4 regions of the Allobosea sp. NPDC055332 genome follow, and region 3 is predicted to be linked to each of the others. Evidence: riboswitches for the same ligand, from Rfam matches in the RefSeq annotation. Region 3 holds a riboswitch; each other region holds the start of a gene.

The links. A riboswitch is a leader RNA that binds a small molecule or an ion and turns the genes downstream of it on or off. The one in region 3 is predicted to bind cobalamin.
Region 1: another riboswitch for cobalamin. It lies ahead of ACWIGM_RS25355 (class I SAM-dependent methyltransferase); the one in region 3 lies ahead of ACWIGM_RS16590 (ABC transporter substrate-binding protein).
Region 2: another riboswitch for cobalamin. It lies ahead of ACWIGM_RS24915 (TonB-dependent receptor plug domain-containing protein); the one in region 3 lies ahead of ACWIGM_RS16590 (ABC transporter substrate-binding protein).
Region 4: another riboswitch for cobalamin. It lies ahead of ACWIGM_RS28440 (CbtB domain-containing protein); the one in region 3 lies ahead of ACWIGM_RS16590 (ABC transporter substrate-binding protein).

Annotation. Positions count from the first base shown of each region.
Region 1 covers NZ_JBSHMO010000004.1:798,479-805,416, reverse strand. Annotated here, with positions in the region: gene ACWIGM_RS25365 (ABC transporter substrate-binding protein) at 1-207, opposite strand, end outside; gene ACWIGM_RS25360 (TonB-dependent receptor) at 215-2,365, opposite strand; gene ACWIGM_RS25355 (class I SAM-dependent methyltransferase) at 2,362-3,120, opposite strand; cobalamin riboswitch at 3,342-3,544, opposite strand; gene phnE (phosphonate ABC transporter, permease protein PhnE) at 3,652-5,283, opposite strand; gene phnC (phosphonate ABC transporter ATP-binding protein) at 5,280-6,071, opposite strand; gene phnD (phosphate/phosphite/phosphonate ABC transporter substrate-binding protein) at 6,093-6,938, opposite strand, start outside.
Region 2 covers NZ_JBSHMO010000004.1:708,496-715,433, forward strand. Annotated here, with positions in the region: gene ACWIGM_RS24910 (ABC transporter substrate-binding protein) at 1-458, opposite strand, end outside; gene ACWIGM_RS24915 (TonB-dependent receptor plug domain-containing protein) at 455-2,398, opposite strand; cobalamin riboswitch at 2,520-2,717, opposite strand; gene ACWIGM_RS24920 (GntR family transcriptional regulator) at 2,767-3,522, opposite strand; gene ACWIGM_RS24925 (hypothetical protein) at 3,618-4,514, opposite strand; gene ACWIGM_RS24930 (NUDIX hydrolase) at 4,633-5,196, opposite strand; gene ACWIGM_RS24935 (DUF3616 domain-containing protein) at 5,246-6,274, opposite strand; gene ACWIGM_RS24940 (hypothetical protein) at 6,500-6,938, shown strand, end outside.
Region 3 covers NZ_JBSHMO010000003.1:45,091-52,028, reverse strand. Annotated here, with positions in the region: gene ACWIGM_RS16600 (amidase) at 1-902, shown strand, start outside; gene ACWIGM_RS16595 (hypothetical protein) at 1,066-1,260, shown strand; cobalamin riboswitch at 1,474-1,684, shown strand; gene ACWIGM_RS16590 (ABC transporter substrate-binding protein) at 1,793-2,932, shown strand; gene ACWIGM_RS16585 (FecCD family ABC transporter permease) at 2,929-3,972, shown strand; gene ACWIGM_RS16580 (ABC transporter ATP-binding protein) at 3,969-4,748, shown strand; gene ACWIGM_RS16575 (class I SAM-dependent methyltransferase) at 4,745-5,401, shown strand; tRNA gene ACWIGM_RS16570 (tRNA-Gln) at 5,540-5,613, opposite strand; gene glpK (glycerol kinase GlpK) at 5,783-6,938, opposite strand, start outside.
Region 4 covers NZ_JBSHMO010000005.1:609,099-616,036, forward strand. Annotated here, with positions in the region: gene cobN (cobaltochelatase subunit CobN) at 1-1,255, opposite strand, end outside; gene cobW (cobalamin biosynthesis protein CobW) at 1,260-2,309, opposite strand; gene ACWIGM_RS28430 (DUF1636 family protein) at 2,306-2,731, opposite strand; gene ACWIGM_RS28435 (CbtA family protein) at 2,780-3,535, opposite strand; gene ACWIGM_RS28440 (CbtB domain-containing protein) at 3,546-3,719, opposite strand; cobalamin riboswitch at 3,755-3,934, opposite strand; gene cobU (bifunctional adenosylcobinamide kinase/adenosylcobinamide-phosphate guanylyltransferase) at 3,990-4,502, shown strand; gene cobO (cob(I)yrinic acid a,c-diamide adenosyltransferase) at 4,507-5,118, shown strand; gene cbiB (adenosylcobinamide-phosphate synthase CbiB) at 5,115-6,095, opposite strand; gene cobD (threonine-phosphate decarboxylase CobD) at 6,094-6,938, shown strand, end outside.

The DNA of each region.
Region 1 (6,938 bases), on a different contig from region 3:
CTCGATGCCGACGACGCGACCCGACAGGCCGAGAGCCGCCACAAGCTCGGTGTTGGAGGCGAAGATCGGCACGATGCGCTCGGGCGCCCTGGCGATCTCGACCTGCCTGCCGACAGCGTCCGTCAGCCGGATCGGTTCTGCCGTTGCCGCAGACCAGGACGCGGCAAGCACCATCAAAGCCAGGCTGAGCAGTCGCAGGCGCTTCATCGGGCCGTCAGAACCTTGCCTGCAGGCCGGCCTGCACTTCGAGCCCCGGCATCGAGGTGCCGTAGCCGCCATTGGCAAAGCGGGAGTCGAGCTTGTAGGGCTTCTTGTCCAGGCCGATGAAGATCGGGTGCTCGTTCTTGTTGAACAGGTTGTTGACCAGCGCGAACAGCTTCACGCCCTTGGCGATCTCGACCTCGCCGCGCACGTTCCACACCCAGAATGGCGCCTTGCGGTGGATGAACTCGCGGAAGGGCTCCGCCGTCGCGACCAGGTTCTCCTCGGTGTTGTACCAGATCGGCCCGCGCAGGATGCCCTGCACCTGGATCGACCAGTCATACTGGCCGCCGCTCTGGCCGAAACGGGTGCCGATCGCCGCCTGGTACTTGTACATCCGCTCGACATTGTCGGTGTTGGCGGTAACGGCGGCGCCCTTGTCCTTCATGTCGAAATTATAGGCGCCGTTGGCGAAGACCGACCAGCGCCAGCGCGTATCCTCGAAGCGGGCCAGCTTCAGCAGGTCGCCGTCGAGCTGCAGTTCGAGGCCGCGCACGACGACATCGCCACTGTTGTTGGCGTAGTCCGAAGTATTGGCGACGCCAGGCCGGAGCTGCGTGATGATGCGGTCCGAGATGACATTCTGGAACAGCGCCGTATCGACACGCCAGCCGACACCGAGATAGGTGGCGCCGACCTCGACCTGCCGGCTCGTCTCGGGCTTCAGCGACGGGTTGCCGAAGATGCGCCCGCCGCCGAGCGTGTTGAAGTCCGCGGCGAGTTCGGTCGCGGTCGGAGCACGGAAGCCGGTGGCGTAGCCGACCCGGAAGCTGAGCTGCTCAGTCGCCTTGAAGGTCGCACCGGTCGAGTAGGTCGTCGCCTGATAGTCGACCTCGCGCGGCTGCTGGCCGGCGAGGTTCGGCGTATACTCGAAGCTGGTCGTGCCGAAGCTGCGGCGGATGCCGCCGCGCAGGGTCAGCCGGTCGTCGAACAGCTTCTGCGAATCCTCGACATAGATGGCGTTGACGGTCTCCGACTGGTTGTTGTCCTGCGGCGAGACCGGGGCGAGCGGATTGCCAGGCACGCCGATGCGATCGCGGGTGGACCGCAGCGTGCTGCGCTCCCAGTCCCAGCCGGCGAGGATCTCGTTGCCCTGCCAGAGCGTCGCCCGCGGCTGGAAGCGGGTACCGACGATGTCGAGCTGGCGGCGGTTGTAGTCGGCAGCAGTGCCCGGCGCCGGCAGGCCGGTGCCGCCGCGGATCACCGGCGAGGCCCAGCGGAAATTGTCGACGTCCTGCACGGCATAGCCCTGCAGCAGCCAGCGCACCTGCCCGCCCGGAAGCTGGCCGTTGTAGCTGATGTCGAACGAGTTGTTGTAGCGATCCTCCTGGCTGATCGTGTTGGCGCCGGAGCCGCGGAAGCCGACATCGTAGATGCCGTCGGTACGCAGCATCAGGTCGACGCGATGGTCGGAGTTGATCTGCAGGCCGAGCGCGCCGGTGAGCCCGAAGCGCTTCCAGCCGGTATTGGCCATCGTGGTACCGCCGCGCCCGGAATGGTAGTCGTCGCGGCTGCCGCCGGAGATGCCGGCATACCAGTCGATGCTGTCATAGAGGCCGCCGGTCTGGGCCTTGCCCTGCAACAGCCCCCAGGAGCCGCCTGCCGCCTCGATCATCGTGCCCGGCGCGGTGCGGCCGGTCTTCAGGATGATATTGATCACGCCGCCGATGTTCTGGCTGCCATAGATCACCGAGGATGGGCCGCGCACGACCTCGACGCGCTCGACATCGGCCGGCGAGAGCTTGGAGAGATTGGCGGTGCCGGCGCGCCTGCCGTTGATCAGCACCAGCACCTGGCTGCGGAAATCCTTGCCCTGGCCGTCGCTGGCGCCGCCGCGGATGTTGATCGAGGTCTGCGCCGGCGTCCATTCACTGAAGAAGCCGACGGCGTTCTCGGCAAGCAGGTCGGTCAGCGATTTCGCCGAGGAGTGCTCGATCTTCTCGCGCTCGATCACCTGGACGGTGCCGGGGATCTGGCTGCGCAGCTCGGGCCGGCCGGTGGCGGTGACGACGAGTTCGTCAAGCTTGATCTCGGCCTGAGCGAAGGCCGGCACCGTCAGCAGCAGGAAGGGAAGCGCGACGGCGGCAAGATGGCGGGCAGTCATGACAGGGTCCAGACGAGGATGGCCGAGCGGCGATGGCAGGAGAGGCACAGGCCGCCTTCGGTCGGCACAGCCTGCTTGCTGAGATGGGCGATGAGCTCGGGCCGGCGCGGATCACCCGGCACCCAGCCGAGCCGGTCCGCCTGGAAGGCGGCGAATGCCGGCAGGTCGGAGAGCACGAGCGAGAAGGTCCAGTCGATCGCATCCATCCGGTCGGGCTGGCTGCCCCCCAGCTTCGGCAGGACAAGGTCGATGCCGGGCGTCTCGTCCTCGCCATGCCATTCGCGCGGCAGGCAGGCGGCGAGGATCAAGCCTTTCGGAGCCTTCTGCGCCGGTACCGCCCAGATGACCTGGCGGCGCGCCCATGTCCGGCAGCGCGCGAGAAAGGTGAGCGGGTCGTGGAAGTAGCCGGGCATCGTCGCTGCCAACACCGTGTCGGCAGCCTCGCAGACGACGCGCTCGTCATCCCAACCGAACGGAATGACGCGGGGCCGCCGTTCATGCACAGCAAGCCGCGCCTGCATTACCGGCGACGGCTCGATCGCCGTCCAGGCGCGGCCGGGTTCGAGGAGCGCCGAGCCGAGCTGGCCGCCCCCGGCCCCGACATCGACGAGGTCGCCAATGTCCAAAGCCAGGCGGCGAATGAGCGGCGCCACGCGCACCGCATAATCCGAGGTGTCGATCGCGCTGGCGTAGAGCGCGAGGGGGTCGAGCGGACTGTTGTCTCGCCCGGCGGAGACAGGGAAAGCAGAGGTCATGCCGTGCCTATGAATGATATGTTATATCATTACAATAGATCATGCCCGTAAAAGGCACGGCCTGCCCTGTTCGAGACCAGGCCTCGCAGCCTGCGCTTATATGCATCGTCACCGTCGTCAGCCCCTCGCTATGCGGGACAGGGCTGCTCGGGAGCGCGGCAATGACGGCGGCGGAAGCGGCCGAAGATGCCAGCGATCCGCCGGACACCCCGCCCGCGCGACATCAATACGCCGTCGGGGCAGGTCTCCTGGCTCGCGGATCAGCGCTTCCGACCGTCTTCCCAGCGCGTGAACGCCAGTGACGTTGTGGTCGGAAACTCACCGCTTACAGTTGCGGGGGCAGCTCCGGATTGGGCGCGAACGCCGCACCGGATTCCCTCTTAGCTTCGGATCGCTCCGAAGACCTCGACGCGCGTCAACCTATATGGCGGGATTGTGGCGTCAACCCGCAACGCTGGCATCGCCGCGCAGGCTGTGGATGGCCGTCATGGGCACAGCGGAAACCGCCAGCTATCGGCCAACCGCAAGCCCTCAGATCACCTTCGCCCGCAATGTGGCGGTGACGATCTCGGTCACAACCACCACCGCGAAGATCACGACGAGCACGAGCCCGACCTGGTCCCAGTAGAGATTGTCCATCGCGGCCTGCAGGGCGACGCCGAGGCCGCCGGCGCCGACCAAGCCGAGCACGGCGCTCTCACGCACATTGATGTCCCAGCGGAACAGGCTGACGGCGAGGAAAGCCGGCTTCACCTGCGGCCAGAAGCCCTTGAGCAGGACGGAGCGCCGCGGTGCCCCGGCGGCTCGCAGCGCCTCGATCGGGCCGGGCTTGGCCTCCTCGATCGCCTCGGCCAGGAATTTTCCGGTGAAGCCGATCGAGTGGACCGCGACCGCCAGCACGCCGGCGAGCGCGCCGGGGCCGAAGACGGCGACGAAGAACAGCGCCCAGACCAGCGTATGCACCGAGCGCGTCGCGACCAGGATGAAGCGGCCGAGCGTGTTGACCCAGGCCGAGGAGGAGATGTTGCGGGCGCACATCAGCGCGACCGGCGTCGCCAGCAGGATCGCCAGGATCGTGCCGAGCGTTGCGGTGTGCAGCGTCTCGATCAGCGCCTGCTGCACGGTCTTGGGGAAGTAAGCCCAGTCGATCGGCCACATCCTCGCAAAGAGGTCGACCGTCTGCGCCGGCGCGTCGTAGAGGAATTCGGGGATCACCTCGATGGTCTGCAGCGACCAACCGAGCGCCAACGCAGCGGCCGCCCAGAAGGCGAGACGCATGCTGCGCTCGGCCGTGGTGAAACGGTGCCAGACCGGGCCGGAGGCGCCCTGCTTGACCTCGCCGCTCGGAGCCTCGTCCTGATAGACCCGGCGCATGAAGGCGGAGAGGATCTCGCCGGCCATTACCGCCAGGATGATCGCGATGATGATGGTCAGCACGAAGTCGTAGTCGAAGCGCTGGAAGGCGGTGAAGAGGGTGGCGCCGATGCCACCGCCGCCGACCAGGCCGACCAGGGCGGAATTGCGCAGGTTCGAATCGAGCTGGTAGGCGGCAAAGCCGATGAAGCGCGGCAGCACCTGCGGCACCACGCCCATGGTGACGACCGACAGGAAGGGCGAGCCGGCGGCGCGTAGCGCCTCGATCGGCTTCATCGACATCTCTTCGATCGCCTCGGCGATCAGCTTGGCGATGAAGCCGATGGTCGCGACGATCAGCGCCAGGATGCCGGCGAGCGCGCCGAAGCCGACCGCCTTGACGAAGAGGATGGCGACGATGACCGGGTGGAAAGTCCGGCAGAGCGCGATCAGCCCACGCGCCAGGATCGTCACCGGCAGCGGCATCAGGTTGCGCGCGGCGCAGAGGCCGACCGGCAACGCGAGCAGCACGCCGGCGCCGGTCGCGATGATCGCGATCTGCAGCGATTCCAGCATGCCCTGCGCGAGCAGCTGCATCTTGTCGTGCGCCAGGTTCGGCGGGAACATGCGGCCGAGGAAGCGCGCGCCATTGCCGAGGCCCTGGACGAAGCGCTCCCAGCGGATGTCGACGATCCCCGCCGCATAGATCACATAGGCAACGAACAGCAGTGCGCCGAAGCGCAGCGGCCAGTTCGGCGGGAAGGCGCGGCTGCGCAAGCTGGTGCCAGCGCTGACAGGAGCGGCGCTCATTCCATCCAGCCTTCGCCGCCATAGATCTCGGCGAGATGGCTGTCCCGCAGCCCGGCCGGCGGGCCGTCATAGATCACGAGGCCCTTGGACATGCCGATCATCCGCAGCGCATAGCGGCGGGCCAGCGCCACGTTGTGGATGTTGACCAGCACGGGGATATTGCGCTCGCGCCCGACCTTGGCGAGCAGTTCCATGATCTCGACCGAGGTCTTGGGATCGAGCGAGGAGGTCGGCTCGTCGGCGAGGATGAGATCGGGCTCCTGCATCACCGCGCGGGCAATGCCGACGCGCTGGCGCTGGCCGCCGGAGAGCTGGTCGGCGCGGCGGGTGGCGAAATCGCCGAGGCCGACCGATTCCAGCAGCGCGAAGGCGCGCGCGATGTCCGCCTCGGGGAAGCGCCGCGTCCAGGCACGCCAGACCGGGACATAGCCGAGCCGGCCGCAAAGCACGTTCTCGATCACCGTCAATCGCTCGACCAAGTTGTATTCCTGGAAGACCATGCCGAGGCGCCGGCGCGCAGCCCTGAGAGGCTCGCCTTGCAGCTTCGCCAGATCGGTTCCGCCGAGCATGATCGAGCCGGAGGTCGGGTCGACCAGCCGGTTAATGCAACGGATCAGCGTCGACTTGCCGGTGCCGGAGGGGCCGATGATCGCGACGATGCCGGGCTCGGAGACACTCAGTGAGATGTCGCGCAGGACCGGCTGACCCTTGCGGTACTCCTTGACGAGGTTGCGGATGACGAGCGCCCGGCCATGGCCGGGCGCCTCTGCTGCGGGGAGCGCGCTCATGAGCTTGCTATGGCTTTCGTGTCAGGGAGCCTTGGCCGGCGCGGGCTGCTGCGCCTTCTTCTTGGCAAGCTCGTCGGCCTCGCGCTTGGCCTCGGTGTCATAGGCCGACTTGTTGTAGGGCGTGCCCGACTTCTCGGCGACGTCGCGCACGACCGCCCAGTCCTTCTGGTAGGTGATCGGCAGGAAGCGGTCGTCGCCGTTGAACTCCTTGGTCATCTCCGGCGTGAAGCGGAAGGAGAAGAAGCAGTCGGTCAGCTTCTTGGCGAGCTCGGGCTTGAGGTCGTGCGCATGGGCGAATGACGAGGTCGGGAAGATCGCGCTGCGATAGATCTCGCGCGTGTCGTCCTTCTTGATCGTGCCGCGTACGATCATGCGCTCATAGACGTCACCGGCCACGGCGCCCATGTCGTAGTCGCCAGAGACCACGCCGAGGATCGACTTGTCGTGGCCGCCCGACATCAGCGGCTTGTAGTCCTTGTCGGCCTCGAGCCCATGCTCGGGAAAGAGCACGCGCGGGGCGAGATTGCCCGAATTGGATGAGGGTGAGGTGTGCGCGACCTTCTTGCCCTTGAGGTCGGCGAGCTTCTGGTAGGGACTGTCCTTCTTCACCACGGCGACGAGATTGTAGCCGCGCACGCCCGCGGCCGAGCCCTTGGCGGCGAACGGGATTGCGCCGGCGAGGTTGACGGCAAAGCCCGTCGGGCCGGTCGAGAAGCCGGCGAAGTGCAGGCGGCCGGAGCGCATGGCCTCGATCTCGGCCGAGTTCGACTGCACGGGGTAATAGACGATGCGCTTGCCGGTGCAGGCGGCGAGATGGTCGGTCAGCGGCTTGAAGATGTTGGCGTAGACGGCGGGGTCCTCGACCGG
Region 2 (6,938 bases), on a different contig from region 3:
AGGCGGGCATCGATCCCGGCGATCAGGGCTTCGCCGTTCTGCTGCTCGCCGAGCAGCTTGGCCATGTCGCGGATTTGCTGGCGCATTTCGGCGAGGTTGCTCGGCACGCCGAACTCGCGGACCGGCACCCCGACGCGCTTCAGCAGCGCGACGGTCGCGCGCGTCGTATAGGCGCCGGCGATGACGAGATCGGGCTTCAGCGCCAGCACCTCCTCGACCAGCCCGTGATTGGCCGGGATCGTCAGGGCGCGCGCAGCCATGTTGGCGTTGCGCGGATCCTGCGACAGCCAGGTCACCGAGGCGACGTGCTTCGGTGACGCCAGCCGCAGCACCAGCTCGTCGGTGCACATGTTGAGCGAGACGATGCGCTGCGGCTTGGCCGGCGCATCGTCCGCATGGGCGGAGCCGCCGAACGTTGTCAGCCAGAGGCCGAGCGCGAGGGCGGCCCGTCGCCTCACAGGTTCACCCTGATCCCGCCGAAGGCGCCGAGGCCCGGCACCAGGAAGCCTGTCGGGTTTTCCCAGCGCCTGTCGAACAGATTGTCGACGCGGCCGAAGACGGTATAGCGCTCGTCGACCTTGTATTCGGCGGCGAGATTGACGATCGCTGCACCTGGCGCGCGCAGCCGCGAGACCGAGAAGTCGCGGTTGCCGTCCATCCAGGAGCTGACATAGATCAGTGTCGCAGACAGGGTGAGTTTCTCCATCGGCATCCAGCTCGCGGTCAGGCTCGCCTTGTGGCGCGGCCGGCGCAGCAGCTCCCAGCGTGAAACCTCGTCCTTCGCCAGCGTGAAGGTGTAGTCGCCGCGAACCTTGAACTGCGGCGTCAATTCGAGCGCGGCGAAGGCCTCGACGCCCTTGGTCGTGGCGCGGCCGACATTGGCGTAGGAATCGCGCGTCAGATTAGTGACGATCAGGTCGTCGATATCGTTGTGGAACCAGGTTGCTCCGAACCGGAAGCGGTTATCGAGCAAGGGCTGCTCGAAGCCGACATCCCAGCCGCGGCTCTTTTCCGGCTTCAGATTGGGATTACCAAAGAAGTTGAAACCCGGCCGGTAGTCGATGAAGAGCTCGGCCAGGGTCGGCGGCTTGAAGCCGGTGCCATAGCTCGCCTTCAGCTTGGTTCCAGTCTGCGGAATGATATAGGCCGGTGCGATGCGGTAGGTGGTATAGCCGCCATAACTGTCGTCATGATCGTGCCGGACGTTCGCCGCCAGGAAGAAGCTGTCGGCGATATTGGCCTGGTATTCCAGGAAGGCGCCCTTGTTGCCATTCGAGGCGGTGAGGCTCGGCGTGTCGAGCCGCTCGCGCTCGTATTGCAGGCCCATGATCAGGCTGTGACCCTTGGCGAGCTCGAGGTCGCCGCGCCAGTCAAACTTCACGCGCTCGCCGAGATTTTCCGCGGGCAGCCCGAGCTGGCCGAAGCCGTTCGGGCTGCGATAGCTGCGATCCTGATTCGAATAGGAGACGCCGAAGCGGTTGATGAAGCGCCCGTCCAGCGGATCCCAGACAGCCTCGCCGCGCGTGAAGGCCTGCGCATAGTTCAAGCGCGAGCGGAAGGGCGTCGGCTGGCCCGGGAAACCCATGTCATAGGTCGAGAGGAATTGCCCGTCGGTGTAGCGGCCGACCCAGTTGAGGCTCAGCGTGTCGCTGAGCGCGACGCCGAGCCGCCCCGAATAGGTATAGGCGTCATAGGTGTTGGGCTTCACCCGAACACCTGGCGGGATCAGCTTCGAGGGCACGGAATCGGTCGAGTCGCTGCGCATATGCGCGACGTTGAAGGCGTAGTTGAAGCGGTCATCGCCACCGCTGAAACCGGCCGACTGGTTGAAGGTGCCGTGCGAGCCGGCCTCGACCGTGGCGGTCACCTTGGGCGGGCCTTCGCCGTGCTTGCTGGTGATCGAGATGACGCCGCCGAGCGCATTGGCGCCGTAGAGCCCGCTCTGCGGGCCGCGCAGCACCTCGATCCGCTCGATATCGTTGGTCAGCATCGACCCGAAATCGAAGGAGCGGTTCGGCGTCGAGGGATCGTTCGCCTCGATGCCGTCGATCAGCACCTTGACATGGTTGGAGTTGGTGCCGCGCATGAAGACCGAGGTCTGTCCGCCCGGCCCGCCGATCTGGACGATGTTGAGGCCGGGCACGGCGGCGAGCGCCTGCGGCAGGGTACGGCGCTGCTGGCGCTCGATCTCCTGGGAGGTGACGACGGTGACGGAGCTGGCGATCTCCCTCGCCGGGGTCGGCACGCCGGTCGGACTGACGACGAGCTCGTCGAGCGCGATCGGCTTTTCGCCCGACTGCGCCAGTGCGGAAAGCGGCGCCAGCAGGATCGAAGTGGTGAGCAGGAAGAGGGCAAGGGGCGAACGCCCGCTCCTGGCGGGCTTTGGCAAACGGAACACGGGAAACCTCGGCGGGTAACGTCAGTGGCACGTCACCGCGAACGAGATGTCCCCACCCGCTCCCGAAACCGGGCGCGCGCGGTTCTACCACCCATCAGCGCACCCCGGCCGATGTGTTCGCGTGTGACCACGGCTGACGGCAGGTCTCCTGGCTCGCGGGTCGCTGCCCTTCGCCGCCTTCCCAGGGCCGAGGTCCCAGTGGCGTATGGCGAAAGGCTCGCCGCTTACAGTTGCGGGGGCAGCCGCAGCATGAGATGGCCAAGCCATCCGCACTGCGTTCCCTTTTGATCCCGTGAGGGAACCGTCGCGTTCACGAGTAGGGCGGAAATGCGGCGGGGTCAATTCGCCCACTGTCTTCGCGGCAGGGCTTATTCGGCCGCCTTGAGTGCGCGTTTCCGCGGGATCTTCCCGGCTGGAGCCGGCGGTTCCGCATAAGGTGCGAGGATCGCCATGATGTCGCGCTCACGCGGCTTGGCCTCCGCCACGAGCGCACGCTCCGCCACAGAGTCGAGATGGTGATGCATCAGTTTCATCACACTCTCGCTGTCGCCGCTCGCGAGCGCCTCGATCAGCAGGCGATGCTCGTTGACGCCGCATTCCGAGGAGTGCGGCCGGCTGTACAGCGACAGGATCAGGCAGCAGCGATAGGCGAGCTCGCTGACATAGCGGATGAGGATCGGGCTCTCCGTCATCTTAGCGAGCAGGATGTGGAATTCGGTCGCGAGCCGGATCGAGATCGCATCGGCACCGCCGCGAGCCGCATCCTCGGCGTCGACATGGGCGCGCAAGGTCGCCAGCTGCGCCTTGCTCAGCCGGCCGGCGAGCTGGCGCACGACGAGTCGCTCGAGCTCGATGCGGATGTCGAAGGTGTCGCGCGCTTCCTGCCAGCTCGGCGTCGCCACCACGGCGGTGCGGTTGCGGCGCAATTCGACCAGCCCTTCGGCGGCGAGCTGGCCGAGCGCATGGCGCGCGAGCGTGCGGCTGACGCCGAAGCGCTCACCCAGCGCGTCTTCCGGCAATGTCGCGCCGGGTTCGAGCGCCCGCTCGATGATGGCGCGACGCAGCGCCCGGCAGATCATTCCGGCCTTGTCCGATGTGCCGCTTCCGGCCTCGTCGCGCGCCATTGCCGATATCCACGATTGAAGACCGTCCCGTCTTAGCGTCTGGGCCGCAGGGTCCGCAATCCGTGAACCGGCGCAATAAAATCCGGGTTGCCTCGTCAGAAGCTGTAGGCCGCTTTCACCTTCACCAGATGCTGGCTGAAATTGGTGATGTCGAGATCTCCCGGCTGGCCCTTGGCCTTGCCGGCGATCTGGACGTTGTAGGCTGCCGAGATGGCGAACTGCTTGGTCGCCTGCCAGAAGATGCCGGGGCCGGCGAAGGTGGCGTAGCCGGCCTCCTTGCCGAAGCCGAGCTCGCTGTGGCGACGCTGATGGCGGACTTCGCCGCTGAGATAGAGCCCGTCGAGCATTTGCCAGGCGAGCGAGCCGCCGACCGTGAAGGTCGAGGAGCGCAGATAGGGGCTCGGGCCCGTCCAGGTCAGGTCGTGCGAGAGATTGAGCGCGGCATAGAGCTTGCCGGGAACCAGCGTCTTGTCGGCGAAGAGGCGGATGCCGGTGTTGTAGGTGGTGAAGTTGCCGGCACCGGTCGGGTCGGTGCGGTTGAAGCTGGGATCGACGACGATGGTGAGGCCGATGCCATGCAGGTCGCGGCCGAGCAGGCGGTATTTCATCTCGACGCCGGCGCCGGCGCTGCGGTTGTCTGCCTTGGTATCGGCGATGGTCGCGTCGGTGAAGCCGCCGAGCAGATAGGGGCCGATCTCGAAACAGGGGAAGAGGCCATAGGAGCCCTGGAGCTGCAGGCCATGCGCGGCCTGGCGGCCGTCGCGAACACCGAAGCCGCCATTATAGGTCAGGCTCGCGCCGAAGGAGCCGACCTCGGCGACGTCCGAGCCAGTGGTGAAGCCGAAGGCGTCGGTCGGGATGCCTTCGTTCTCGGTACAGGCCGAGAGCACCGGCGGCGCGACAGGCGCGCCTTTGCGCGAGGGGAGATCGGCGGCAAAAGCTGGCGAGAGCAGGCTAGAGGCGGCAAGAGCGAAGGCGGCGGGCTTCAGCATGGCTGGCGATCCTGTTGACTGAGCCCACCGTACGCAAATGCGAATGAGTCGCAATAGTAGATGGCCGACCGCAGGATCATATCGTTACATTGTTGCGAATGAGCAACAGCCGACCGGATCAGCCTGCAAAGCGCGGGGCGCGCAGGCGCGCGAAGGCCACGGGCGCAATCTCCGCCAGTTCCGCAATCGGCTTCCAGGCCGCGGCGTGGACCTCCTCTTCCTGGGCGATCAATGGCAGGGCGGGGTCGGCGATGAACAGATATTGCAGGTCGTGATGGATATGCGGCGGTTCGCTCCGGCGCGGATTGCCGGGCACTTCGTGGCTGTCTATGGCGAAGGGCAGGTCGCCGCCGCGATGCCAGGGATGCAGCGCGGGTTCGGCAACGCCGGTCTCCTCCACCGCTTCGCGCAGCGCCGACTCGTGGAAGGCCGCGGCGGGCTCGTAATGGCCGCCGGGCTGGAGCCAGCGGCCGATCACGACATGGTCGATCAGCAGCACCTGCGCATGGTCGGGCGAGAGCACGAAGGCGCTGGTCGTGACATGGCCGGGCATGGTCTCGCGCGCGTCGAGCGGATGGTGTTCGGCGATCTGCCAGCGCAGCAGCGCGAGGCGCTCGCGTGGGCCGACAACCTCGGCGAGATAGCGGGAGACGAGCGAATCGAGGCGCGCAAGGAAGCTCATGTCCCAGCGCATCGCATGCCCGACTGCGGCTGGAAAGCGCGCTGCCCGATCAGCGCAGCTTCAGCCGGTATTCCTCGAAGCCACCATTCTTCACGCTGTCATAGCCGATGAGGACGCGCAGCTCATCGCGTTCCTGGGTGAGCACAGTGAGGGCTTCAGCCTTGGCGTCCTCACGCGGACGCAGCTCGCCAAGCTGGCGGATGGTAGCGGGCTCGGCCGGGTCGAGCAGCAGAATGGCATAGGGTACCTCCTGCTCCTGCGCCGGGCCGACGAGGACGAGCAGGCGGCCATCGGCGAGCGGGGCAAGGTCGCGCACGCCGCGCTGTGCTCCCGCAGGAAAGGCGAGGAGCTGCGGCTTTGCCGTCCCCGGTTCACTCCCGGGCTTGAACAGCTCCGTGAGGCTGCCACCGACGAGGAAGGCGCGGCCGTCGAGCGAGGGCGCGCGCAGCCCGAGCCAGAGCCGGTCGCCGATCACGGCGACGCCTTCGATATTGAGGCCGTTGGTCTTCTCGTCGAGCGGCTTGCCGAGATAGGGCGCGACCTCGCCGGCGGCGGCGAGGAGATCGGCGACGCGCCAGCTCAGCTCCGGGGTGCCGGCCTGGCCGTTACCGGCTGCGATGCGCGCCAGCAGGAAGGAGGAGGGGCGGTACTCGCCGCTATGGCGCGAGCAGCCATGCGAGCCGACGACGTAGAAGACGCGGTCGGCATAGGCGACGCCCTCGCCGTCGAACTCGCCAAAGCCGCCGGGCTTCGGGCAGCCGATCGCCGGCTGGCGCCCGCGCGCTGCAGGCGTCGTGTCACCGATGAGCGGCAGGCTGCGCTCCGGCTTGATCGCCCCTTGCGTCAGCGTCGCGAACTGGGCTGCCTTGCTCTCGTCGTTGACGACAAGGCAGCGATATTCGCCGCCGGCGGGCGGGCGGCAGGCGATGCCGCTGATGTCCTTGGCGGCCTTGCGTTTCTTGCCGTCGAAATCGGAGGTCGCTTCGATCTTGCGCTCGGGTTTCAGCGTCTCGGCGCGGGCGGAGCCGGCGGTCAGCAGAGCGAGGGCGCAAAGAGCGGGCAGGATCGCGAACCGCATGGGTCTTGCTCCGAGGGAAAGAGGCGAAATAGGCGTCGCAATGCCGGTTGCAAAGGCCGGGGTGCAAATTCTCCATCCCGCGAACGTCGTGCGCCCCTTCGCGCGGCTTGGCAGGTGCATGCGTTGGCCGTTATCTAGGCAAAGGATCGTAGGGGACGGTCAGGCAAAGGCACTCGAGCCGCAACCTTTCGGAAGGTTCCGCGCTCCGGGCCGAGCGAGGTAGCGGTGGCGAACGTCGGGCCCGACGGCAGCTCGCTCTTCGACAGGGCGGCTTGGCTGCTTCTCATCCTGTCAGCCGCGCTTGCGGCCTATTTTGGGCTGTCCTCGCTGCTGCTGCCGTTCTTCGGGGTGCCGAATCTCTATACGGGAATTGAGCGCTGGATCGTTCCCGCAACAGGCGCGCTCCAGCTCATGGCCGCCGGGGTGGCCTTCGTGCTTGCCGCCCGGCGCGACCTGCGCGGTGCAATTCTCGCTGTGGCCGCATGCTGGATGCTGGGATGGCTCGAGACGCTGCCATCCGTCATCCGCAACGGGTTCGACTTCAACGCCGAAGCGCGGCTCACACTGGCCTATTTCGTCGCATTGCCCGTGATCGCGGTCTCGGCGGCGGCGCTGGCGTGGCGGAACCCCCATCCGGTCCTGGCCGCCTTCGTCGTGACCGCGC
Region 3 (6,938 bases):
TGGCGCATGGCAACGATTATGGCGGCAGCCTGCGTATCCCCGCGGCCTTCTGCAACGTCACGGGTTTGCGCCCCACCCCCGGGCGTATTCCGCGCAAGCGCCTCGCCGATCCGTTCGACACCATCGCCGTCGAAGGACCGATGGCGCGCGACGTCGCCGATCTTGCGCTGTTCTTCGACGCGATGACCGGCTTCGATCCCGGCGACTTCCTGACCAGTCCATCGCACGAGCCGCTCTTCCTCGCCGCCGCGCAGGACCCGAGGCGACCGGCCCGGGTCGCCCTGTCCGCCGATCTCGGCGAGCTACCTATCGCTCCGGCGATCCGGAATGCCCTGGACCGTTTCGCGGTGCTGCTGGAAAAGGCCGGAACCATCGTCCATCGCGGCGCTCCCTCGGTGGCCGGAGCGATGGACGCGTTTCGGGCGCTGCGCGGCGAAGGCTTCTTCGCGACCTGGGAGCCCCTGCTCGATACCCATCGCGAGCAGTTCCCGGCGCCGGTGATGGCCGATCTCGTTCGCGGCCGCGATCAATCCGGAGCGGCGATCGTCGCGGCCAATCGCTATCGCAGCGAACTCTACCGCCGCACCGTCGATCTCCTCGACGAGCACGACTTCCTGGTCTGCCCGGCAACACAGGTCCTGCCCTTCCCGGCGCAAACGCTGTTCCCGACCGAGATCGAAGGCCGGCCGATGCAGGACTATCTCGACTGGATCTCGATCACCGCGATCTGGTCGCTGACCGGGCTTCCGGCGATCGCAATCCCGATCGGCTTCTCGCCGGAAGGCCTGCCGATCGGCATCCAGATTTTGTCGCATGGCCGGCGCGAAGCGGACCTGTTCAGGCTCGCCGCCTGGATCGAGCGCGAGCTCGCACTGCCGACCGCGCCGATCGATCCGCACTGAGCCGAGCGCGACAGTTCACAGGAGATCGATCGGCGCCGAAGATCGCCTCGCCGTGGCGCCGATGACGGCTCCGTCAAGACGGCCAGGGCTTGAACAGGCCACGAGACTACCCAAATCGCTACTCGAAAGGGGCCCTCGCCGCATCGCGCAACGGAGCTTCGCCATGGATACCGAGAAGCTGAAGCAGTTTCGTAAGCAATCGATCGAGAAGGCCCTTCGTGCCGGGCTCCCCGCCTATTTCCTCGACGAATGCGCCGATGACGGGGTGATCCGCGTCAAACCCAATGGCGTCGCGGAGCGGATCGTCGTCCTGCAGGGCCAGGCCCGGATCAGCCCGTTCGAGTGCCGATCCTGCTGAGCTTTGGCTCCGGCCGACCTCGCCGTCGATCGCGGTGAGGCCGGACCATCATCGTCATCCGGAGAGGCCGGTTCGCGACGATCCAGCTGGCTTGCGGGGCGGCTCGCTCCTGGCCTGGCAACCGCCCGAAACACGGCCAGGACCTTGCGATCCCCGACACCGGCGTCACGACGGCGATCACCAGCGGCGCTTGACGGTTCGGCCCGGCCCTATAGGTTGAGCCGCGATCGAGGTTCTCCGGGCTGTCCCCCGGAGCTAAGAGGGAATTCGGTGGGGCGCCCAGCGCCGAAGCCGAGGCTGCCCCCGCAACTGTAAGCGGCGAGCTCTCTGTCCATCGTCCACTGGCGCATCTGGCGCCGGGAAGGCCGGGCGGAACCGGCATCGACCCGCGAGCCAGGAGACCTGCCCCGGTCGTCGAAGACGTCTTTCGGACGGGGTGTTCCGGAGCTGTGTGTCGATGGCGGCCTTGGCCTCCATCCATCCACGCCCCTGCGCAGCTCCTCGTTCGTCATCTCGGGGAGCGATGAAATCCATGTTCATGCAGATTGCCGCCCGCGCCATCGCGGAGACCTTGACGGCTGAGCGCAGCCAGTCCTATCAGAAATGCAACATTGTAACAATCAAGGTTGCTTCTGTGCCGACCCCGCACCAGTTCGCTCGCCGTCTCCGCCTGCCGATCGCCGGGCTCCTCGGCTTCCTCGCCGCGGGCGCGGCCTGCGCCGCACCGACGCAATACCCGCTGACCCTTGAGAATTGCCGCGAAAGCGTGACCTTTACCGCTCCGCCCAAGCGCGTCGTCGCGATCGGCCAGACCCAGACCGAGATCCTCTACGCACTCGGCCTCGGCGACCGTGTCGTCGGCACGGCGGTGTGGTTCTCGCCGGTCGCAAAACCCTATGAAGCGGTCAACGCCAAGGTGAAGCGCCTCGCGGACAATGATCCGAGCTTCGAGGCGGTGCTGGCGCAGGAACCCGACCTCGTCACCGCGATGTTCGAATGGCATGTCGGGCCGAACGGCATCGTCGGCAAGCGCGCCCAGTTCGCGGGGGTGAAGGTACCGACCTATGTCTCGCCGACCGATTGCATCGGCAAGGACAATTCCGGCGCGGGCGACGGCGTGCGCACCCAGATGTTCACGATGGAGCTGGTCTATCGCAACATCCGCGAATTCGGGCAGATCTTCGACGTCGCCGAGCGGGCCGAGACGCTCGTCGCCGAGCTGAAAGCGCGCGAGGACAAGGCGGTCGCGGCCGTCGCCAGCCTCAAGGCCAGGGACGTGCCGGTCGTGGTCTGGTTCTCCAGCCGCGACATCAAGGGCGACGGTTTCATGGCCGGTAAGAACGGCGTGCCGGCCTATATCCTGTCGAAGCTCGGCGCCCGCAACATCATCAGCACCAATGAGGAATGGCCGCTGGTCGGCTGGGAGAGCATCGCCGGCGCCAACCCGGCGGTGATCGTCACGGTGAAGATGGATCGCCGCCGCTTCCCGGCCGACGATATCGAGAAGAAGCTCGATTTCCTGAAGACCGATCCCGTCGCCAGCAAGCTCGATGCGGTGAAGAACAACCGGATCGTGATCCTCGATGTCGGTGCGACCCGCGCCGGGCTCGACACGGTCGACGGCATCGAGACGCTCGCCAAGGCGATCTCCGGCTTCGGCCTTTCCCCTTGAGCCACGCCGCCCACGGCCCGAACTGGCCGGCGCGGATCGCGATCGCGCTGGCCTCGCTCGTCGCGCTCACCATCTCGGTGGCGCTGGCGGTGACGATCGGCGAGATGCGCATTCCTCTGGGCACCGCGCTGCGGGCGCTCGGCAACGGGCTGTTCAAGCTCGATTTTCCGGTGAGCGCGATCCAGCAGGGCGTGATCTTCGATTATCGCCTGAGCCGGGCGCTGATGGCCGGGCTCTGCGGCGGCGCGCTCGCGCTCTCGGGCGCGATCCTGCAGGCGCTGCTGCGCAACCCGCTGGCAGAGCCCTATGTTCTCGGCATCTCCGCTGGCGCCTCGACCGGCGCCGTCGCGGTGCTGATCCTCGGCGTCGGCATTGGCGGCACCGCGCTGACGCTCTCGGCCGGCGCCTTCATCGGCTCCTGCGCCGCGCTTGCCGTGGTCGCCCTGCTGGCGACGGGTGCGGGCGGGGCGAGCGATCGTGTCATTCTTGCCGGCGTCGCCACCTCGCAGCTCTTCAATGCGGCGACGGCGACGATCGTCACGACGATGGCCAGCGCCGAACAGGCACGCGGCGTGATGTTCTGGCTGCTCGGGAATTTCGGCGGCGTGCGCTGGCCGGATCTGTGGATCGCGGCGCCGGTCGCCTTCATCGGCTTCGGCATCTGCATGCTGCACGCCAAGGCACTCGACGCCTTCGCCTTCGGCGTCGATGCCGCCGCCTCACTCGGCGTCGCGGTGACGCGGGTCAAGGTCGTGCTCTTCGCGACAACCGCCGTGATGACCGCAGTGATGGTCTCGATTGTCGGCACGGTCGGCTTCGTCGGTTTGATCATCCCCCATGCCGCCCGTTTCCTGGTCGGCTCCGGCCATGCCCGTCTGCTGCCGGCCTGCCTCGTTGTCGGCGCGATCTTCATGATCCTCGCCGACATCCTGTCGCGCGTGCTGATCCCGCAGCAGATCCTGCCGATCGGCGTGGTGACGGCGCTGTTCGGGGCGCCGGTCTTTGCGCTCATCCTCTATCGGGCAAGGCGGCCGGCATGACGCTCGCCACGCGTGAGGTGCGCTGGGGCGCAGCCGGCCGGATGATCGTCGACGGGGTGACGCTGCAGGCGGCACCCGGCCGGGTGCTCGGCCTGATCGGGCCGAACGGCTCGGGCAAGTCGAGCCTGCTGCGATTGCTCTGCCGCCTGCGCAATGTCGCGAGCGGCGTCGTCACCCTCGACGAGCGCAATATCGCTGCCGTGCCGCGCCGCGAGCTCGCCCGGCGCCTGGCCTTCGTCGAGCAGCAGGCGACGACAGAGATCCAGCTCTCCGTCTGCGACGTCGTCCGTCTCGGCCGCACACCGCATCGCGCCGCGCTCGCCTCCTGGAGCGACGCCGACGAGGCGGCCGTGAACGAGGCGCTCGCAAGGGTCGGGCTCAGCGAGCGGCACGACCAGTTCTGGCACACGCTCTCAGGCGGCGAGCGCCAGCGGGTCCATATCGCCCGCGCGCTGGCGCAGGAACCGAGCGAGCTCATCCTGGACGAGCCGACCAACCATCTCGACATCCAGCACCAGCTCTCGATCCTGAGCCTGGTCCGCCGCCTCGGCATCACCTGCATCATGGCGCTGCACGACCTCAACCTCGCGGCGATGTTCTGCGACGAGATCGCGCTGCTGCACGAAGGGCGGCTGCAGGCGGCCGGGGCACCGGACGAGGTGCTGACCGCCGAGGCGATCCAGCGCATTTTTGGCGTCGCAGTCTCGATTCGTCAGGGCGCGTCGGGACGCCGGCACATCGAATATCTGATCGAACCGGAACGGAGGCAGTCATGAAGCCGGCCGAGGCACAGACCCAGGTTTCCGATTACTGGACCCGGCGCGCGCCGGCTTTCGACGGCGTCGCTTCGCATGTCGCCCAAGCTTCGCTCTGGCGCGACGTCCTCGCAACCGCCTTCGAAGCCGAGGAGGCGAAGGACGTCGTCGATCTCGGTACCGGTACCGGCGCCTGTGCGTTGATCGCCGCATCGCTGGGACATCGCGTGCGGGCCTGCGACGGCTCGGCCGGGATGCTTATCGTTGCTCGGCAGGCCGCCGCGGCCTCCGGACTCGACGTCGCCTTCGAACAGGCCCTGATCGAGGAGGCTTCGTTCGCCCCAGGTTCGGCGGACATCGTGACCCTGCGCAATGTGCTCTGGACGCTGCCCGAGCCGATGGCAGCGCTGCGCAAGGCCCACCTTGTCCTGCGCGCGGGTGGGCGGGTGCTTGTCTCCGACGGGCTCTGGTCGATCGCACCGCAATACCGATCGACCTATCCGGACGCGCTCACCGCCAGCCTGCCGCGCCATGACGGGCTGACCGAAGACGATGCCAGGGCGATGCTGAGCGAAGCCGGCTTCGGCCCGGCGCGAAGCTGGCAGCATCTGTTCCCGGCCTCGCCCTATCCCGGCGACGTGCCGATGTTCGTGCTGACGGCGACAAAGAGCTGATCCGCGCGTCGCGCTAGCGGCGCCGGCTTTCGATCGCAATTTCGCTGCGGCCAGGGCGGAAGCGTCCTGGCGGCCGAGGCAATCGCCCCGACGATGGCAACGCTTGACGCTATTTGGCTTCTTGGCGCCACCGGAAAGTGGCTGGGGGACTAGGATTCGAACCTAGACAACCAGAGTCAGAGTCTGGGGTCCTACCGTTAGACGATCCCCCAACGGGCGCGTTGTCTGCGACGCGTCGGATGGCCGCGATCTAAACAACCTCGCGCCGGGTTGCAAGCCTTCTGTGACGATTTCGACATGCAAGCTGGTCACGGCGCCCTGCGCGACAACCTGGAAACAATTGCCAGCGCCGGCCGGACGGGCATCGGCCTGCAGAAACGCTCAGCCGGCGCTGAGCGTGCGCCTGACCGCATCGCGCCAGCCGGCGACGTGGTTGCGGCGTGTTTCCTCGGCGAGGCCGGGCGAGAAGCGCCGCTCCAGCCGCCAGCGATCGGCGAACTGCGTCGGCTCGGGTAGCAGGCCGGCGTCGAGGCCGGCGAGATAGGCAGCACCCAGTGCCGTCGTCTCCAGAACCTGCGGCCGGTCGACCGGGGCGGCGAGGATGTCGGCGAGGCGCTGCATCGTCCAGTCGGAGGCGACCATGCCGCCATCGACGCGCAGCACCGTCTCGGCGCCATCAGCCTCGGGCCAGTCCGAGCGCATCGCCTCGAGCAGATCGAGCGTCTGGAAGCAGACCGAATCAAGCGCGGCGCGGGCGAATTCGCGCGGGCCGGTGTTGCGCGTCAGCCCGAACATGGCGCCGCGGGCATGGGCGTCCCAATGCGGCGCGCCGAGGCCGGTGAAGGCCGGCACCAGATAGACCTGCTGACCGGGATCGGCATTGGCCGCGAGCGGGCCGCTGTCGGAGGCCTTCTCGATGATGCCGAGCCCGTCACGCAGCCATTGCACCGCAGCGCCGGCGATGAAGATCGAGCCTTCCAACGCGTAATGGCGCACGCCCTTGAGCTGATAGGCCACGGTCGAGAGCAGGCGATTCTGCGAGGTGACGGCCTTGGTGCCGGTGTTGAGCAGCGCGAAGCAGCCCGTACCGTAAGTCGATTTCAGCATGCCGGGCTCGAAGCAGGCCTGGCCGACGGTCGCCGCCTGCTGGTCGCCGGCGATACCGCGAATCGCGATTGGCCCGCCGAGCAGGCCGGGCTCGCTGTCGCCGAAATGGGCGGCGCAGTCGCGCACCTCCGGCAGCATCGCCGCGGGAATGTCGAGCAGCGCCAGCAACTCCTCGTCCCAACGCCCTTTGTGGATGTCGAACAGCATGGTGCGCGAGGCGTTGGTCGCATCGGTGGCGTGGACGCGTCCGCCAGTCAGGCGCCAGAGCAGGAAGCAATCGACCGTACCGAAGGCGAGCTCGCCGCGGCTCGCGCGCTCGCGGGCGCCGGGGACATGGTCGAGGATCCAGGCGATCTTGGTGCCGGAGAAATAGGGATCGATGCGCAGGCCGGTACGCTCGGCGACGAGCTTGCCATGGCCTTCCGCCTCC
Region 4 (6,938 bases), on a different contig from region 3:
CGAGCTGCCGCTCGCCACGCGGCTTGCTGCCGAGCGCGACCCAGTTCGCTGCGAGGTCGGCGAGAGCGGCGATGCAATCGGCATCCGGTGTGAGCCGCCGCAATGTCAGGCTGGTTGCCGGATCGGCGATCTCCTCCTTGAAGGCGACAGGGATGGCTCCCAGCCTTCCGTCGAACTCCGGCAGCGCCGCCTGCATGGTAAGGTCGGCGGCGGAGAGCCCGCGCGGCGATGCCTCCCAGGCCTCGCGCACGCTGCCGACCGGCACGGCCTGCAGGATCGGGCAATCGGCAGCGTCGAGCACGAAGCCGTCGCCGTCGCGAGCCGAGAAGGCGGTGGTGGTGACGATCAGGGCCGGCTTGCGCGTCGCTATCAACGCGGCGAGCTCGGCCGCAACGCTTGCGTCCTTCAAGCTGGTCAGAGCGAGCGGGAGTGGGCTGAGGTCGCACTCGGCGAGAGCTGACGCGATAGCCTCGACCATCGCCGTGTCTCCGGCAGCGACGCCGGAGCGGTAGACGAGGATGGGAACGAGCGAGGTGTCGGCCGGCAGGGCGGAGAGTGCTTCCCGCCAAGGCAGGGGCGCGGCGTTTGGGCCGAGGGCGAAGAGCGTTGGGAGTGCAACTGGCGCAAGGTCGCGCCGGCCCTCATCCCCCTGCCGGGACCTTCTCCCCCGGAGGGAGAAGGAGGCTGACGCAGCCGCCTCGCCTTTCGTTGGCTGATCCTTCTCCTCTCGGGGGAAAAGGTGGCCCAGCGCAGCCGGGTCGGATGAGGGCAGCGCGGCGAGATAGCCGTCGACCCGCGCCAGCAACCGCCGCATGTTCTCGGCACCACCACCGGCATGGAAATGGCCGAGCAGGTCTGCAGCGAACTCCGATGGCACTGTGCCATATCCGGCGAGCCGCTCGTCCGCCCGGTCATCGCCCGGCAAGACCGCCAGAGCGACGCCATGCTGCCGGCAGGCGGCGGCGATCTGCTCCACGCCGTAACGGAGATAGTCGAGCCCGCCGAGGCAGCGCAGCAGCACGAAGCGCGAGCTGGCGAGGGTCTTCTCGATCAGCAGGTCGATCGAGAGCGGGTGCTTGAAGCGCCGGAGCGGCACGAGGCGCAAGGTCAGCCCGCTATCGGGCGCGGCCGCCGCCAGTGCCGAGAGGTCGCTGTCGCTGAAGGAGAGGACGACGAGGTCTCCCGGCGGCAAAGCGAGGTCGACGGCGTCTTCGCCGTCGTCGAGCCTCACTTCGCTGGTCGGGAGAAGATGCATCGCATCAGCCGGCGAGCGCCGCTTCCACGGCGGCGCGGTCGAAGCCCTTGAGGCCGATCACCACGAGCCGGCCGTCGCGCGGCTCATTGGCGCCCCAGGCCCGGTCGTAGTGGTGGCCAACGCGCCGGCCGACGCCCTGCACCACGAGCCGCATCGGCTTGCCGGGAATGCCGGCAAAACCCTTGAGGCGCAGCACGCCCTCGGCCTCGGCCGCCTTGGCGACACGGGCGACGAGTTCCTCCGGCGAGCCGGCCTGCGGCAGCGGCAGCGCGACGCTGTCGAAATCGTCGTGGTCGTGATCCTCGCCCTCGCCGTGATGCGAGGGACGCGCCGCCAGATCGGCTTCGGCTGCGGCTCCCAGCCCGATGATCAGCGCCGGCTCGACCTTGCCATGGGCGGTCTCGACCACCTTGATCGCCTTGGGCAGGTGCTGGGCGATCTCGGCCTTGACGCGCTCGCGCCCTTCGGCGTCGACGAGGTCGCTCTTGTTGAGCAGGATCAAGTCGGCGCAGAGGATCTGGTCCTCGAACACCTCCTCCAGCGGGTTGTCGTGATCGACCGCCTGGTCCTGCGCGGCCTGCGCCTTCAGCGCCTCGGGATCGTCGGCGAACTGGCCCTCGGCCACCGCCGGCCCGTCGACCACGGCGATGACGCCGTCGACGGTGACGCGCGAGCGGATCGCCGGCCAGTTGAAGGCCTTGACCAGCGGCTTCGGCAGAGCGAGGCCGGAGGTCTCGATCAGGATGTGCTGCGGCGGGTTTTCCCGGTTCAGCAGCTTTTCCAGCGCCGGCACGAAGTCGTCGGCGACGGTGCAGCAGATGCAACCGTTCGGCAGTTCGACGATGTCGTCCTGCGTGCAGCCTTCGATGCCGCAGCCGGCGATGAAGGAGCCGTCGAAGCCGAGATCGCCGAACTCGTTGACGAGAACGGCGAGGCGCTTGCCGCCGGCGTTCTCGAGCAGATGCCGGACGAGGGTGGTTTTGCCGGCGCCGAGGAAGCCGGTGATGATCGTGCACGGCACCTTGCCGAGCGTCGTGGTCTGGGGAGCGTTCATTCGTTTGATCCTTGTGTGCGCGGCAGGGGAGGCACGCGCGCGACCACGCCCTTGCGGAACGGAGCGGGTCTTTCTTTCCAGGGAACGATGCCGTTAGCGCTGGCGGCGAATTTCTCCGCCCCGCTGACGATCTCGTCGAGATGAAGACCGGCGTCGAGATCGCCGATCAGATAGGTCCACTTGCCCTCGGCCGCGAGCGCGATCGTGCAGGGCCGCTTGCAGACGGAGAGGCATTCGACCGGGATGACGGCGATGCCGCTGCCGGCCATGCGCTCGGAGAGCGCTGCCGCAAGGCCGATGCCGGGTTGGTCATAGCCTTCCGGCAGATCCTCGCGCTGGCGCCGGCAGACGGTGCAGACATGGATGGTGCAGCCCGGTTCCTGCCGGACTTGCGTCGCGAAAGCGAGATCGCCTTCGAGCATCAAAACGCCTCCTTGGGCTGGCGCGGCCGTGGTCGGCCGCGCGAGGCGTCAGGCGACCGCGGTGGCGGTGCTGCGGCGCGTGGCCCAAGGCCAGAGCACGCCGACGGCAAAGCCGGTGACGAGCCAGAGCGCGGCCTGGATGGCGAGCGAGAGCGCGGCGAAATGCGCGGCGATCTCGGCCGGCACCTTGCTCTCCGGCGCGGCCGGATGCGGCGCACCGATCAGATGCGGCAGCAGTAGCGCCAGTACGGCGAGCGCCCGCGCCCAGGAGGCTTCGACCCGCAGGAAGACGAAGAGCGCGCCGGCGGTGACCACCGCCGTGAGCAGCCACCAGAGCTGGCGGTGCTGCAGTTCGGCCGCGGCGGAGCCCGGCAATTCGGGCGCCAGCCCCATCGCCGGGGCGAGCCCGAAGGCGAGGAAGCCGCAGACGGCCCAGGCCAAGGCCCGGCGCTGGTCGATATGTTCGTTCGCGGCGATCATCCCGGCAAGAAGCAGGGCGGCGAAGCCGATCGCAGTACCGATCGTCACCAGGCTGGTTAAGGCGGTGCGCTGCAGGCCGTCCTGCGGCTTCCATTCATGCTCGCCGGTGTGCTCGGCCCCGGCTTTCGGGTCGTTATGCGCGAGCTGGATGCGGGCCTCGCCCGAGAACGCGGCCTGCACCGGCCCGCTCGGCGCACGCAAAGCCGCCTCATAGGTCTCGGCCTTGAGGATCAGCGGGGTGGTGGTGACGTGCTGGAGCGCCGAGATCAGCAGCCCAGCCAGAAGCCCGGCCAGAATGCTGACCGTGAGAACACGCGTGACCATGTGCTTCCCCTCAATGACAGGGAAAAGCGAGGCCGTGACGGGTGTCGTGCGCCGCGTTGTGGACAGTGGACGAGGCAGCGAAGCCGACGGTGTAGATCAGCACGAAGCCGAGGATCAGCGCGGCAGCGACGGCTTTCGCCCGCTCCGAAACGCTGGCCTGGCTGGTGACGGTAGCCGTATTCATCTGGTTCTCCTTGGCCACCCCACCGGCAGCCTGCTGGACGACATCGAAAGACGGCAGGTCTCCTGGCTCACGGCTTGGTGTCCTGCTCCGCCTTCCCGGGAAACCCAGTGGCCGATGGCGCAGGACGCGCCGCTTACAGTTGCGGGGGCAGCCGCGGTCCTTCACCGCGTTCCCTTTTCACCTCGTTGTCGAGGCACCGTCATCGACGATCATTAGCCACAGGCGCGGTGCTGTGCAATGCACGATGATCCTTGAAAGCGAATGGTAGACATGACCCTCCCTCCGCTCACCCTCGTCCTTGGCGGCGCCCGTTCCGGCAAGAGCCGTCATGCCGAGGCGCTGATCGAGGCTCTGCCGGCGCCCTGGACCTATATCGCCACCGCCCAGGCCTATGACGACGAGATGCGCGCCCGCATCGCCGAGCATCGCGCCAGGCGCTCGCGCGACTGGCTGACGGTCGATGCGCCGGTCGCGCTGCCCGAGGCGATCCGCAATGCGCGTGTCGGGCAACCCATCCTGGTTGACTGTCTGACGCTCTGGCTGACCAATCTGCTGCTGGCCGAGCGCGACATCGCGATCGCGACCGGCGAGCTCGTGGCGGCTTGCCGCGAGGCGAGTGCGCCGGTGGTACTGGTCTCCAACGAGGTCGGCCTCGGCATCGTGCCGGACAATGCGCTCGCCCGGCGCTTTCGCGACGAGGCCGGCCGCCTGCATCAGCGGCTTGCGGCGCAGGCCGGGCGCGTGGTCTTCATGGTCGCCGGATTGCCGATGCAGGTGAAGTGACGCGATGACGAACGAGGCCGAGGACGCCGCCCGCCACAAGGCGAAGATGGAAAAGCGCAAGGCGGTGCAGGACGCCAAGGTCGCCGGCAAGGCGCTGGAAAAGGGCCTGCTGATCGTCAACACCGGCCCGGGCAAGGGCAAGTCGACCGCCGCCTTCGGCCTGATCCTGCGCGCGCTCGGCCATGGCTGGCGCATCGGCGTCGTACAGTTCATCAAGGGCGCGTGGTCGACCGGCGAGCGCAAGGCGCTGGACGCCTTCGGCGACCAGGTCTCCTGGCATTCCATGGGCGAGGGCTTCACCTGGGAGACGCAGGACAAGGCCCGCGACATCGCCGCCGCGACGCGAGCGTTCGAGAAAGCCAGGGAGTTGATGGCGGATGAGAGCATCCGGCTCCTGGTGCTGGACGAGCTCAACATCGCCCTGCGCTACGATTACCTGCCGCTGGCCGAGGTGGTGGCGGTGCTGCAGGCCCGCCGACCCGACCTCCACATCGTCGTCACTGGCCGCAACGCCAAGCCGGAGCTGATCGAGGCCGCCGATCTGGTCACCGAGATGACGCTGGTGAAGCATCATTTCGCCGCCGGCGTGAAGGCGCAGGAGGGGATCGAGTTCTAGAGGGCGAGCGCAGCCGCGCTTCCAATTCCTGCCAGCCCCCAGAGCAGCAGGCAGGCGCGCCGGTAGAGGGCGAGCGCCCGTCGGATATCTGCGGCGGTTGCTTCCGCCCGGCCATCGCCCATCCAGCCATCCTCGACCCTGACCGCACCGTAGATGCGTGGGCCGGCCAATCGCAGGCCGAGGGCACCCGCCATCGCCGCTTCCGGCCAGCCGGCATTGGGCGAGCGGTGGCGTCCGGCATCACGGCGAACCGCGCGCCAGGCCGCGCCGGCATCGGCCTGCCGGTCGAGCGCCGCGGCGGCAGTCAGTAGCAAGGCGGTCAGCCGCGAAGCCGGCAGATTGACGAGATCGTCGAGCCGCGCCGCCGCCCAGCCGAAGGCGAGGTATCGCGGCGATTTGTGGCCGATCATCGAATCGGCGGTGTTGATCGCCTTGTAGAGCGCCCCGCCCGGCAGGCCGCCGAGGCCGAGCCAGAAGGCCGGCGCGACGATGCCGTCGGAAAAATTCTCGGAGAGGCTCTCGATCGCGGCGCGGGCGACGCCGGCTTTGTCGAGGCTCTCCGGATCACGACCAACGATCATCGCGACCGCCTCGCGCCCGCCGGTGAGGCCGCCTTGCTCCAGTCCCTCAGCGACGCGGGCGACATGCTCGTGCAGGCTGCGCTGGGCGAGCAGAGACGAGGCCAGGAATGCCAGTGGCAGCAGGGCGAACGGTGCAGCGAGGCGACAGAGCGCGACCAGCCCAAGCGAAACTGCGAGCGTCACCCCAAGCAGAATCAGGAGCGCAGCGACGCCGGCCATTCGCCGCATCGCGAAGCTCATGGCTTCGCGGTTGAGGCTGCGGTCCAGCCAGCCGATCAGCGCGCCGATCCAGGTGACGGGATGGCCGATCCATGCGAACAGGCGCGCCGGATAGCCGATCGCCGCCTCGATCAGGAGGGCGGCGAGGAGGAGCGGCAGGCTTGCGGAGAGCGACATGGCGGCTGGGGAGACGAAGGAAGCGATCTGGCATGGCGGCGATCTCGCCACGGCCCAGGCGCTGTTTCCGCAGGCGCCAAAACCCTGGATCGATCTCTCGACCGGTATCAACCCGATCCCCTATCCGCTTCCGGAGCTGCCGTTAAGCCTGTGGCAACGCCTGCCGGGCAAGGCGGAGGAGTCGGCGCTGCTGTCAGCGGCCCGCAAGGCCTACCGGATTCGCGCTGAAAGCGGCATCGTCGCGGCGCCCGGCACGCAGATCCTGATCGAATTGCTGCCGCGTCTGGTCCCGGCCGCGAATGTCGCCGTGCTTGGGCCGACCTATGGCGAGCATGCGCCGGCCTGGCGCAAGGCGGGAGCGACGGTGCGCGAGATCGATGATTTCGTCGAAGCCGGCGATGCCAATGTCGTCGTGCTGGTCAACCCGAACAATCCGGACGGGCGCATCGTTGCACAGGAAACGCTGGTCAGGCTGGCCGGTGCGCTCGCGGCGCAAGGCGGCCTGCTGGTGGTCGATGAGGCCTTTGCCGACTTTGCGCCCGAGATGAGCCTGTTGCCGATCCTGCCGAAGGGGGCGTTGGTGTTGCGCTCCTTCGGCAAGGCCTATGGGCTGGCGGGCCTCAGGCTCGGCTTCGCGGTCGGTGAGACGCACTTTACCGACGCCTTGCAGGTGATGCTCGGCCCCTGGGCCGTGGCGGGGCCAGCGCTGCATGTCGGAGCGGTCGCGCTCGGCGATGCGGAGTGGCTGTCGGCAGCAGGCGAGGCCCGCGCTGCCGACAGCAGGCGTCTCGATGATCTTCTCGTCCCGCTTGGCCGGATGATCGGCGGCACGGTGCTCTATCG